Linked DNA regions of Rhodopseudomonas palustris. Each later gene encodes a partner of the first gene's protein in a complex. Links are inferred from orthologs where the notes say so. Each region holds a gene or a part of one and is shown in the gene's direction. Other genes may lie near its edges. The genes, in order: mfd and uvrA.

Evidence for each region.
Region 2: the proteins of mfd (region 1) and uvrA are in contact, whole or in part, in a crystal structure (PDB 4DFC), measured with the Escherichia coli proteins. The link is inferred for Rhodopseudomonas palustris from one-to-one orthologs.

Annotation. Positions count from the first base shown.
Region 1 is NZ_CP140155.1:1,242,698-1,249,371, forward strand. The notes cover bases 1,757-5,868. They hold mfd (transcription-repair coupling factor), read left to right. Parts: upstream 1,757-2,149; coding sequence 2,150-5,668; downstream 5,669-5,868. Other genes in these bases: SR870_RS05470 (succinate dehydrogenase assembly factor 2), read left to right, coding at 1,863-2,153; SR870_RS05480 (GGDEF domain-containing protein), read right to left, coding at 5,690-5,868. Also shown: ATP-dependent DNA helicase RecG, read right to left, coding at 1-1,707; more of SR870_RS05480, read right to left, coding at 5,869-6,674. UniProt on the Escherichia coli protein: Couples transcription and DNA repair by recognizing RNA polymerase (RNAP) stalled at DNA lesions. Mediates ATP-dependent release of RNAP and its truncated transcript from the DNA, and recruitment of nucleotide excision repair machinery to the damaged site.
Region 2 is NZ_CP140155.1:1,378,614-1,384,873, reverse strand. What follows is about bases 846-4,543. They hold uvrA (excinuclease ABC subunit UvrA), read left to right. Parts: upstream 846-1,238; coding sequence 1,239-4,343; downstream 4,344-4,543. Other genes in these bases: SR870_RS06115 (three-Cys-motif partner protein TcmP), read right to left, coding at 4,405-4,543; SR870_RS06125 (outer membrane protein), read left to right, coding at 846-916. In the rest of the region: more of SR870_RS06125, read left to right, coding at 176-845; more of SR870_RS06115, read right to left, coding at 4,544-5,652; SR870_RS06110 (DUF5131 family protein), read right to left, coding at 5,674-6,260. UniProt on the Escherichia coli protein: The UvrABC repair system catalyzes the recognition and processing of DNA lesions. UvrA is an ATPase and a DNA-binding protein. A damage recognition complex composed of 2 UvrA and 2 UvrB subunits scans DNA for abnormalities.

The DNA of each region.
Region 1 (6,674 bases):
CTCGGCGTTCTCGATCACCATGATGCTGGCTTCGGGCACATCGACGCCGACCTCGACGACGGTGGTCGCCACCAGCACGCTGATTTCGCCGCCGGCGAATTGCGCCATCACGCGGTCCTTGTCGGCGCCCTTCATCCGGCCATGGACCAGGCCGACCTGATCGTCGCCGAAGCGTTGCCACAACGACTCGAAGCGCTGTTCGGCGTCGGTCAGTTTGACGTTTTCGGATTCCTCGACCAGCGGGCAGATCCAGTACACGCGCTTGCCGGCGGCGATGGCGCGACCGATGCCGTCGATCACTTCGGGCAGCCGGCTGTCGGTGAGTGCGCGGGTGTCGATCGGTTGCCGGCCGGCCGGCTTCTCGCGTAGTTCGGAGACGTCCATGTCGCCGAAATAGGTCAGTACCAGCGTGCGCGGAATCGGCGTGGCACTCAGCACCAGCACGTCGACGGCGTCGCCTTTCGAGGTCAGCGCCAGCCGCTCGCGGACGCCGAAACGGTGCTGCTCGTCGACCACGGCGAGCGCCAGCGATTTGTAGATCACGTCGTCCTGGATCAGCGCGTGGGTTCCGACCAGGAAGTCGATCTCGCCGCGTTCGAGCCGCGCCAGCAGTTCGCGGCGCTCCTTGCCTTTCTCGCGGCCGGTGAGGATCGCCACGCTCATCCCGGCGCGCTCGGCCAAAGGCGCGATGGTCTTGATGTGCTGGCGCGCGAGGATCTCGGTCGGCGCCATCAGCGCGGCCTGTTTGCCCGCCTCGGCCACGGCGGCGGCGGCCAGCAGCGCCACCACGGTCTTGCCGGAGCCGACGTCGCCCTGCAGCAGCCGCAGCATCCGCACCGGCTGGGTGAGATCCCCGGCGATTGCGGCCGCCGCTTCCTGCTGCGACGTCGTCAGCGCATAGGGCAGCGCGTCGATGATCTTGTGACGCAGCCTGCCGTCGCCGGCATTGCGCGCGCCGGCCGGCCGACGGAGCTGCGCGCGGACCAGCGCCAGCGCCAATTGGCCTGCGAGCAGTTCGTCATAAGCCAGCCGCGACCAGAACGGGCCGTCGGGCAGGATGTCGGTCGGCTCATTCGGAACATGGACGCGCTGCAGGGACTCCGCGAAGGGAGGAAAATTGCAGCGCCGCAGCACCTCGGGGCTGATCCATTCCGGCAGCGCCGGCAATTTGGTCAGCGCCTGCGCCACCGCGCGGCGCAGCGAACCGATCGCCAGCCCCTCGGTGAGCGGATACACCGGATCGATCTTCGGGAGTTTCGCGAAGCCTTCCTCGTCGACGACGCGGTCCGGATGCACGATCTGCAGCGTGCCGTCGTAGAGCTGCCCGGTGCCGGAGACGTAGCGCTTGGCTCCGACCGGTAGCAGCTTCTCGACGAATTCCGGCTTTGCCCGGAAGAACGTCAGGATCACGTCGCCGGTGCCGTCGCTGGCATACACCAGATACGGCGCGCGCGAGCGGCCGGGCGGCGGGGGCCGATGGCGATCGACGGTGACTTCGAGCGTCACCACGGTGCCGGGCTCGGCGTCGCGGATTTTGGGCCGGGAGCGTCGGTCGATGACGCTGACCGGCAGATGCAGCAGCAGATCGACCAGCCGCGGAGTGTCGTCGCGGTCGAGCAGATAACGGAACAGCTTGTCCTGCTTCGGACCGACGCCGGAGAGGCCGGTGACCGGCGCGAACAGGGGATTGAGCAGAGCAGGGCGCATCGAACCGGCTCGGTTGGGCGGACATTTGCGGCAGGCTTGAATGCATTTCGCGCCGATTGCAATGCGCCAGGGCGGGCTGACATCGGCTGCGCCGACCGCTATATCAACCCCGCCCGGCACGTCCGGGCTTTCCGCGTTTAGCAAGGTTTCCAACGATGACCGGTACGACACGATCGAGCGGTGGCCTCGACGACCGCCGCAAACGGCTCCTGTTCCGCTGCTGGCACCGCGGCACGCGCGAGATGGACCTGATTCTCGGTCAGTTCGCCGACGCCGAGATCGGGACGCTGAAGGACGCCGAACTGGACGAGCTGGAGCGGCTGATCGAGCTCAACGACCACGACCTGTACAACGCGGTGGCGGGCGCGGACACGCTGCCCGCCGAGTTCAAAAACGGGCTGTTCGACCGGATCAAGACCTACGGCCATCAGGGCGACCCGGCATGAAGGCGCCGTCACGATCGCCCGCGGAATTGCTGGCGCCCGGCCGCGCGCTGACCTTCGCCAATGTCGCCGAGGGCGCCGAGGGGCTGATCGTCTCCGATCTGGCGCGCGCGGTCGCGGCGAAGCCGAAGCCGCCGGCGGTCAGCCTCGCGGTGATCTGCCGCGACGGCCCGCGGATGCAGGCGCTCGCGCGCAGTCTGGAGTTCTTCGCGCCCGACGTCGCGGTGATGCAGTTCCCGGCGTGGGACTGCCAGCCCTATGACCGCGTCTCGCCGCATGCCGGCATTCTCGCGCAGCGCGTCACCGCGCTGGCGCGGCTGTCGCGTTTGGCGGGCTCCGACAAGCCGTTGATCGTGCTGACCACGGTCAATGCCGCGGTGCAGCGGGTGCCGGTGCGCGACGTGATCGCCGCGCAGGCGCTGTCGGTCGCGCCGGGCAATGTGGTGCCGATGGACTCGGTCGTCGCCTGGCTCGAGCACAATGGCTACAGCCGCGCCTCGACGGTGCGCGAGCCCGGCGAATACGCGGTGCGCGGCGGCATCCTCGATCTGTTTCCGGCCGGGCTGGAAATGCCGGTGCGGTTCGACTTCTTCGGCGACCAGCTCGAATCGATCCGCACCTTCGATGCCGAGACCCAGCGCACGCAGCATTCGATGCGCGGCCTCGATCTGGTGCCGGTGTCGGAATTCCAGCTCGTCACCGAAACCATCCGCCGCTTCCGGATGGGCTACGTCGCAGCCTTCGGCGCGCCGGATCGCGACGACCAGCTCTACACCGCGATCAGCGAAGGCCGCCGCCATCCCGGCATGGAGCACTGGCTGCCGCTGTTCCAGGAGCGGATGGACACGCTGTTCGACTATCTGCCCGGCGCGCCGGTGGCGATCGAGCCACAAAGCGAGGACGCCGTGCGCGAGCGCTTCGAGCAGATCGCCGATTACTACGAGGCGCGGCGCGAGGCGATGGACCAGCCGGGCTCGGGCGCGATCTACAAGCCGCTGCCGCCGGATCAGCTCTATCTCACCGACAAGGAATGGGCCGCGCGGCTGGAAGGCACGTCGCTGGCGCGGCTGACGCCGTTCGCCGTGCCCGACGATGCCGGTGGCTCGGTGATCGACGCCGGCGCGCGCGCCGGGCGCAGCTTCGCGCCGGAGCGCGCCGACACCAGCGTCAACGTCTTCGAGAAGCTGGTCGCCCATGTGCAGTCGCTGCAGGCGGCGCGCAAGAAGGTGGTGATCGCGCTGTGGAGCGAAGGCTCGCGCGACCGCATGGCGAGCATGCTGAAGGACCACAAGCTCGTCCATCTCACCAGCGTCAATTCCTGGCGCACGGTGCAGGCGACGCCGCGCAACGAGGCGATGCTGGCGGTGGTCGGCCTCGAATCCGGCTTCGAGACCGATGCGTTCGCGGTGATCACCGAACAGGACGTGCTCGGCGACCGCCTTGTGCGGCAGCGCAAGTCGGCCAAGAAGCTCGACAACTTCATCTCCGAGGTCACCAGTCTCGCCACCGGCGACATCGTCGTCCATGTCGAGCACGGCATCGGCCGCTTCATCGGGCTGCAGACGCTGGAGGTCGGCGGCGCGCCGCACGACTGCGTCGAACTGCATTACGCCAACGACACCAAGCTGTTTCTTCCCGTCGAGAACATCGAACTGCTGTCGCGCTACGGCTCCGACGGCACCACTGTCGAACTCGACAGGCTCGGCGGCTCGGGCTGGCAGGCGCGCAAGGCCAAGCTGAAGAACCGCATCCGCCAGATCGCCGGCGAACTGATCAAGGTCGCGGCCGAGCGGCATCTGCGCGAGGCGCCGAAGCTGCATGTCGAGCCGCATCTTTACGACGAATTCTGCGCGCGCTTCCCCTATGAGGAGACCGAGGATCAGCTCGCGGCGATCAATGCCGCACTCGGCGATCTCGAACGCGGCATGCCGATGGATCGCCTGGTCTGCGGCGACGTCGGCTTCGGCAAGACCGAAGTGGCGCTGCGCGCGGCCTTCGCGGTGGCGCTCGACGGCAAGCAGGTCGCCGTGGTGGTGCCGACCACGCTGCTGGCGCGGCAGCACGCCAAGACCTTCACCGAGCGCTTTCGCGGCTTTCCGGTGAATGTCGGCCAAGCGTCGCGGCTGGTGTCGCCGAAGGAACTGACGCAGGTCAAGAAGGGCCTGGCCGAAGGCCAGATCGACATCGTCGTCGGCACCCACGCGCTGCTCGGCAAGGCGATCAAGTTCAAGGATCTCGGCCTCGTCGTGGTCGACGAGGAACAGCATTTCGGCGTCACCCACAAGGAGAAGCTGAAGCAGTTGCGCGCCGAGGTCCACGTGCTGACGCTGAGCGCGACGCCGATCCCGCGCACGCTGCAACTCGCCATGACCGGCGTGCGCGACCTGTCGATCATCGCGTCGCCGCCGGTGGATCGGCTCGCGGTGCGCACCTTCGTCGCCCCGCACGATCCATTGATGATCCGCGAGGCGCTGCTGCGCGAGCGCTATCGCGGCGGACAGGCGTTCTACGTCGTGCCGCGGATCGACGACCTCGCCGAGGTCAAGGACTTCCTCGACAAGCACGTCCCAGAGATGAAAGTCGCGGTCGCCCACGGCCAGATGCCGCCGACGGTGATCGAGGACATCATGTCGGCGTTCTACGACGGCAAATACGACATCCTGCTGTCGACCACCATCGTCGAATCCGGCCTCGACATTCCGAACGCCAATACGCTGATCGTGCACCGCGCCGACATGTTCGGGCTGGCGCAATTGTATCAGCTCCGCGGCCGCGTCGGCCGCTCGAAACTGCGCGCCTACGCGCTGTTCACGCTGCCGCAGCACAACATCACCGCGCAGGCGGAGCGGCGGCTGAAGGTGCTGCAATCGCTGGAGACGCTCGGCGCCGGCTTTCAGCTCGCCTCACACGACCTCGACATCCGCGGCGCCGGCAATCTGCTGGGCGAAGAGCAGTCCGGCCACATCAAGGAAGTCGGCTTCGAGCTGTATCAGCAGATGCTGGAGGAGGCGATCACCAACCTCAAGGCCGGCGTCGTCGAGCCGGTCGCCGACCGTTGGTCGCCGCAGATCACCATCGGCATGCCGGTGCTGATCCCGGAAGACTTCGTCAACGATCTGTCGGTGCGGCTGTCGCTGTATCGAAGGCTCGCCGATCTCGACAGCGACGAGGAGATCGAGAACTTCGCCGCCGAGCTGCGCGACCGGTTCGGGCCGTTGCCGGACGAGGTGCGCTATCTGTTCAAGGTCGCGGCGATCAAGGCGTATTGCCGGCACGCCAATGTCGAGAAGGTCGATGCCGGCCCGAAGGGCGTGGTCATCACCTTCCGCGACAACGCGTTCGCGCATCCGGACCGGCTGGTGACCTTCATCAAGCGCCATGGCGACGCCGCCAAGGTTCGTCCGGATATGAAGGTGGTGTTCTTCCAGGTCTGGAAGACGCCGGAGGAGCGGCTCGCCGGCACCACCGATATCATGAAACAGCTCGCCGAACTGGCCGAAGCCAAGAAGGCGGCGTGAGCGTCGGCGACGGCGCGGCTGTCAGGAGGCCGCGCGTCTTGTGTCGAGCTTGGTCAGCCGCGACAGGATCGTGCGGGCGGAATCGTCCGGCATCAACGTCGAGAGCTGAACGTCGGGATCGATCCGGCCCTCGCGCCGGCTGGAATGCGAGGTTTGCTTCATCACCGCGGTGAGGCGCCGGGCGATCGCCTGCGCGCTGCGGAGATCGGCGTCTGCGAACACCACGAGGATGCTGCCGTCGGCTTGCAGGACGCCGAAATCCATTTTGCGCATCAGCCGGCTGACGATCCGCGCGGTGTCGAACAGGACGCGCTGGTCGGCCCGGTTGAACGTGAACTTCGCCACCGACAAGCCACCGCCGCGCGCCTGCGCGTGATAAACGGCGGTGGCGAAATCGCGTTCGAATGCGCTAGGTGTGAGCAGGCCGCTGCGTGGATCGATCAGGCCGCCGGCGTCCAGCGATCGTAGCGTGCGGCCGAGCCGCGCCTCGAAGGCGTGCTGGCGGACCAGCGGCAGCGCGTCGGCCACGATGCGCGCCGGATCGCCCTGGGCGAAATCGAGATTGGGCAGGTCGACGTGATGGTCGGGCGCAGGCACCGTGACCACCACCGGAAGATTGCGGAAGCGGGGGTCCTCGGCCAGCACGGTCAGGAACGCATCGACCACGCGGGGGCTGAACCCTTCGGCCAGGATGATGCCGTCGAGGTCGCGGGCATTGAGGTGCTTTGCCGCCGCTTCGATCGACAGCGCGCCGACCACGCCGACGCGTTCGCCGAGCGCCACCGACAATGCCGGATAGGCCGCGCCGCGACCGATCAGCAGCACGGTGGCATCCTGTATCGGATCGCTGTCGGGGGTGCGAGGCACGTCGCCATCGTCGATCAGGCGCCGCAGCGTGGTGGCGTGCAGGGTGCGGACGCGAAGCGCCGCGCGGAGCCGGGCCGCAAGGCGCGCGAAATCGCCACCCTCGAAGCCGATCGCATTGTCCGGCAGGACGCCACGTGGA
Region 2 (6,260 bases), 140 kb from region 1 along the record:
GAAGATTCATGACGTTCCGGATCCTCTTCGTCGGCGAGTGTTGCTTTTCGGAGACTGCTTTTTCCGAAGAGCGGCGTATAGTTCCTGAAGTGAACATTAGGCGCTCGCGCCGTCGGCCTCTGCGGTGGGGACAACGCAGAAGCAGCCCAAAGACGGATCAACTGGGGACATTGCGATGAAAAAGTTTTTGCTGGGAAGCGTGGCTCTGATTGCGTTGGGTGCGGCGCCGGCGATGGCTGCCGATCTGGCCGCCCGTCCTTACACCAAGGCTCCGCCGATGATCGTCGCCATGTACGACTGGTCCGGCTTCTACATCGGCGCCAACGGCGGCTGGGGCACCAGCCGCAAGTGCTGGGACTTCGCGGGCACCACTGCGACGCCGCTTGCGACGAATGTCGGCGAAGGCTGCCACGATGCGTCGGGCGCCACCGCCGGCGGTCAGATCGGCTACAACTGGCAGATGGGCACCTGGGTGTTCGGCCTCGAAGCGCAGGGCAACTGGGCCGATTTCAAGGGCTCGAACGTCACGGTTCTCGGCGGCCTGTTCGACAACCAGAGCAAGGTCGAGGCCTTCGGCCTGTTCACCGGCCGGATCGGCTACGCCTGGAACAACGCCCTGCTCTACGCCAAGGGCGGCGCGGCGGTCGTCAACGACAAGTACGAGTTCATCCGGCGGGCCGACGGTCTCGTGACCGGGACGGCTTCGGAAACCCGCTGGGGCGCGGCGGTCGGCGCCGGTCTGGAATACGGCTTCACCCCGAACTGGTCGTTCGCGGTCGAATACAACCATCTGTTCCTCGACAAGAAGGACGTCACCTTCACCAACACCGCTGTCGAGCGCGTCAAGCAGGACGCCGACATCGTCACCGCCCGCATCAACTATCGCTGGGGCGGCCCGGTCGTCGCGAAGTACTGAGCTTCACGCTCTCCCACGGGAGACGAAATCCGAGATACGAAAGGCCGGCCTCGCGCCGGCCTTTCTGCTTTTTGGCCCCGGTGGCCGTGCAGAGCGTGCCGGATAAGCCGGCCGCCATGCGGCGCGCGCGATGGTCGATCGCCGGAACGGCGACACCCGGACGGCGTTGAAGCCGCGCCGCAACAATCGGTTGATGACCGCGCCGCGGCTCTGGAAATCGTTTCCCGTTCTTCCTATGTTCCAGGCTCCACCCAACTGGCGCCCGCCCGGACGATCGCGGCTGTGCGCCCCAACCTGCGCGACGTCGCGTCTGGACCCCTGCATGGACGAAGTGATCAAGGCGAAGCGCCAGCCGCCCCAACAGCAGTCCGCGGCCTCGAGCCGGACCGCCATCACCATTCGCGGCGCCCGCGAGCACAATCTCAAAAACGTCGACGTCGTGATCCCGCGCGACAAGCTGGCGGTGTTCACCGGCCTGTCCGGCTCCGGCAAATCCTCGCTGGCGTTCGACACCATCTATGCCGAGGGCCAGCGCCGCTACGTCGAATCGCTGTCGGCCTATGCCCGGCAGTTCCTGGAGATGATGCAGAAGCCGGACGTCGACCAGATCGACGGGTTGTCGCCGGCGATCTCGATCGAGCAGAAGACCACCTCGAAGAACCCGCGCTCCACGGTCGGCACCGTCACCGAGATCTACGACTACATGCGCCTGCTGTGGGCGCGCGTCGGCGTGCCGTATTCGCCCGCTACAGGTCTCCCGATCGAGAGCCAGACGGTGTCGCAGATGGTCGACCGGGTGCTGGCGCTGCCCGAGGGCACGCGGCTGTATCTGCTGGCGCCTGTGGTGCGCGGCCGCAAGGGCGAGTACCGCAAGGAGCTCGCCGAATGGCTCAAGAAGGGTTTTCAGCGCGTCAAGATCGACGGCGCGTTCCACGAGCTGGCCGAGGCGCCGACGCTCGACAAGAAATTCCCGCACGACATCGACGTCGTGGTCGACCGCATCGTGGTGCGCCCCGACATCGGCCAGCGCCTCGCCGAGAGTTTTGAAACCGCGCTGAAGCTCGCCGAAGGGCTGGCGGTGATCGAGTTCGCGGATGCGCCGCCGCCGTCGCCATCCTTCGAGACGCGCCCTGCGGGCGCTCCTCAGGATGAGGACGAACCCAAGCGCGGCAAGGCAAAGAAGGGAGCCCCTCACCCTGAGGAGGCGCAAAGCGCCGTCTCGAAGGGTGAGGCTGCGGGCAAGAAAGTCGCGAAGATCCACGACAAATCTGGTCCAGAGCGCATCCTGTTCTCGGAAAAATTCGCCTGCCCGGTGTCCGGCTTCACCATTCCGGAGATCGAGCCGCGCCTGTTCTCGTTCAACAACCCGTACGGCGCCTGCCCGGAATGCGGCGGGCTCGGCATCGAGCAGCATATCGACGCCGACCTCGTCGTGCCCGACAAGGAGCTGACGCTGCGCAAGGGCGCGATCGCGCCGTGGGCGAAGTCGTCGTCGCCCTACTATCTACAGACGCTGACGGCGCTCGCGAAGTTCTACAAATTCACGCTCGATACCAAATGGAAGGACCTCACCAAAAAGGTCCAGAACGCCCTGCTCCACGGCTCCGGCGACGACGAGATCAAGTTCTCCTACGAGGACGGGGTGCGCTCCTACGACACCAAGAAACCGTTCGAGGGCGTCGTCACCAATATCGAGCGCCGCTTCCGCGAGACCGAGAGCGAATGGGCGCGCGAAGAGCTCGGCAAGTATTTTTCCGACGTGCCCTGCGAGGCCTGCCACGGCCATCGGCTGAAGCCCGAGGCGCTGTGCGTCAAGATCGGCGGCAAGCACATCGGCGACATCTCCGAGCTCTCCGTGAAAGCCGCCGGCGAATGGTTCGAGGCGGTGCCGGCCGCGCTCAACACCCAGCAGAACGAGATCGCCGTCCGCATCCTCAAGGAGATCCGCGACCGGCTGAGTTTCCTGCTCGACGTCGGCCTGAACTATCTGACGCTGGCGCGCGCCGCCGGCACGCTGTCGGGCGGCGAAAGCCAGCGCATCCGGCTGGCCTCGCAGATCGGCTCGGGCCTCACCGGCGTGCTCTATGTGCTCGACGAGCCGTCGATCGGCCTGCACCAGCGCGACAACGCCCGCCTGCTCGACACCCTCAAACGACTCCGCGATCTCGGCAACACCGTGATCGTGGTCGAACACGACGAGGACGCCATTCGGCTGGCCGATTTCGTGCTCGATATCGGCCCCGGCGCCGGCGTCCATGGCGGCCACATCGTGGCGCAGGGCACGCCCGACGAGGTGATGGCCAATCCGAAATCGCTGACCGGCAAATATCTCACCGGCGAATTGTCGGTGCCGATTCCGGAGCGCCGGCCGCCCAACCATCGCCGCACGCTCAAGCTCGTCAACGCCCGCGGCAACAATCTCAAGAACGTCACCGCCGAGATTCCGCTCGGCCTGTTCACCTGCGTCACCGGCGTCTCAGGCGGCGGCAAGTCGACGCTGTTGATCGACACCTTCTACAAGGCGATCGCCCGCAAGCTGAACAACGCCAGCGAGCCGCCGGCGCCGCACGACCGCATCGAAGGCCTCGAGCACATCGACAAGATCATCGACATCGACCAGTCGCCGATCGGCCGCACCCCGCGCAGCAATCCCGCGACCTACACCGGCGCGTTCACGCCGATCCGCGAATGGTTCGCCGGCCTGCCCGAGTCCAAGGCGCGCGGCTACGAGCCGGGCCGGTTCAGCTTCAACGTCAAGGGTGGCCGCTGCGAGGCCTGCCAGGGCGACGGCGTCATCAAGATCGAGATGCACTTCCTGCCCGACGTCTATGTCACCTGCGATGTCTGCAAGGGCAAGCGCTACAACCGCGAAACGCTCGAAGTGCTGTTCAAGGGCAAGTCGATCGCCGACGTGCTCGACATGACGGTCGAGGAAGCCGCCGACTTCTTCAAGGCGGTGCCGCGCGTCCGCGAGACCTTCAAGACGCTGCACCGCGTCGGCCTCGACTACATCCATGTCGGCCAGCAGGCGACGACGCTCTCCGGCGGCGAAGCCCAGCGCGTCAAGCTCGCCAAGGAACTGAGCAAGCGCGCCACCGGCCGCACGCTCTACATTCTGGACGAGCCGACCACCGGACTCCATTTTCACGACGTCGCCAAGCTGCTCGAAGTGCTGCACGAGCTGGTGGCGCAGGGCAATACGGTGGTGGTGATCGAGCACAATCTCGAAGTCATCAAGACCGCCGACTGGGTGATCGATTTAGGCCCCGAAGGCGGCGACGGCGGCGGCGAAATCGTCGCCTGGGGCCCGCCGGAAGATATCGTCAAAGCGCCGCGCAGCTACACGGGGAAGTTTCTCAAGCCGGTGCTGGAGAAGAAGGGGCTGACGGCGATGAAGAAGAGGAAGGCGGACGAGGCGGCGGAGTAAGGGCCGCACCAATGTTGTTCAAGCGAAGGCCATTTGATGCGTTCGTTCCATGCGGGCGACGTCAGCGACGTTTCGATGGCGGCGTTGAAAACGAAAAGCTGCGCTGCTGTCGAAGCCGCAATGTGTCGGTAGGACGAATGGTGTGCGGCGCCCCCCGATCGCCGCCGCGTGCCGTGACCACTTGCAGGTCCGGATTTTCGATCATCACGCCATGAATATCCTGCGTGTGCGCCGGCGTAGCCGTATAGATGCTGGCGTAAAAGTCAGCAACAGATACAGCGTCGCCGAACTCGGATACAAGGCGGGGAATGTCACCGTGCAATTGCGATTTGGCGCTGTCGCGGCCTTTCATGTCGAATAGGTACAGGCCGCCTTCGTGTTGCGGATCGTAAGCCAACATATGTAGGCCAGACCGCCCGTAGTGCGCTAACGTGCTGGCGTTGTCGTGCAGTACGTCGTTGTACTCCTGTCGCGCGCGATGCGACTTTGCAAAGTGCAACATCCAGTAGTTCCATCCGTTCGGATTGTGAATAGAAAACGGGCTAACATAGCTGGCGCATCGCTCGAACGCTTCAAACACAAGCCGCTCAGTAGCGCCAAGCCACGCTTGATTGTTCATCATTAGCCCGAGATTTGACACGCTGTCCGCGTCAACTCCAATCGGATTTAGGCGTGCGTTCAACGCATTTGGATCAGTCTTTTTCAAGAACGAAATCAAGGCCTCAATGGCGAAAGTGTAGAAAATCTCAGGTGACGAAAACGAGGCGATTATGTCGGTAAGCGTTTCGTGCGCTACGCGACTGTTGCCGCACTGATCCAGATTAAACAGAACGCTTTGCACTCGATTGTATTGCAGAAACTCACGTATCTCGGCGCAGACGCTTTCGAATTCCTGCTGCCGGTAGTGAACTTCAAGATGAAGACGTGGCTCACTTTCCTTAATCCCGGCGAGCAGAGGCGCGACGTGCTGCTTTAGGATTTCAATAGCGCCGGGATCGAAATCGTTGAAGATTAGTACACATTCTATATCTAATGGCGACATGCCTTCATTAGCGCGTCTCAGGTTCAGTTCGATTGAAGCGGCACGCAATTCCTCAATGAAGATCAACGGCGATCCCGATGCGCCACAATTGTAGACGCCGCCGCCAGCGAATCCATCAACTATTGCAAATCGGAACTTTGATTGCTGCGGAAGCTGGCAACGGACCCTAATGTAACGGGCAAAGTACTGTCGGATGATTTGGTGCTTGCGGCGCGAATGTTCTTCTAACGTCGCGCCATCTTTCCACGTGTAAGGCTTTGCAACCATAAATACCCCCGGCGACCGGGTCTAGGCTCCGATCGTTCGATCTAATGCTGGCATCCCATCCCAGTGTTGACCGCGATACTCGCGGCCGTTCGCCTTCTTGGATCGCCGCTTGTTATCTTTACCCCAAGTGCCCCACTGCTTAAAAAAGAAGGTGGTGTTGAAACGCTCACACTGTTCGTAAATTTCGTCGATCCATTCTTCGCGGATCGGTCTTGCGGAACGACCGCTTTCGCCACCCACAATCGCCCAATCAATTCCGCATAAATCAACCGCGCCGACCGATCCTATCAAGGGTTCGAACGACAAGAAACGGATTGCTGCTGGCACTGTGCGTAAGTGATCGATGCGATCTACAACAGCGCCATTTTCAACACTCGTCCCCAGCCATACGTTCGGGAGAACGGTAGCAAGGTGGGATCGCACGAAGGTGCTCATCCGCGCCGGGCGTTTTGTTAAGATCTGATAGTGATGACGCGGCGTGTCCCGCATCACATCCCATACCTTATTTATGAAGGCGTCGCTCACCCGTTCGTGGAATAGATCGCTCATCGAGTTGACGAAGATCTTCTTTGGCTTCCGCCACCGGTACGGGATTGCAAGCGCGTCGG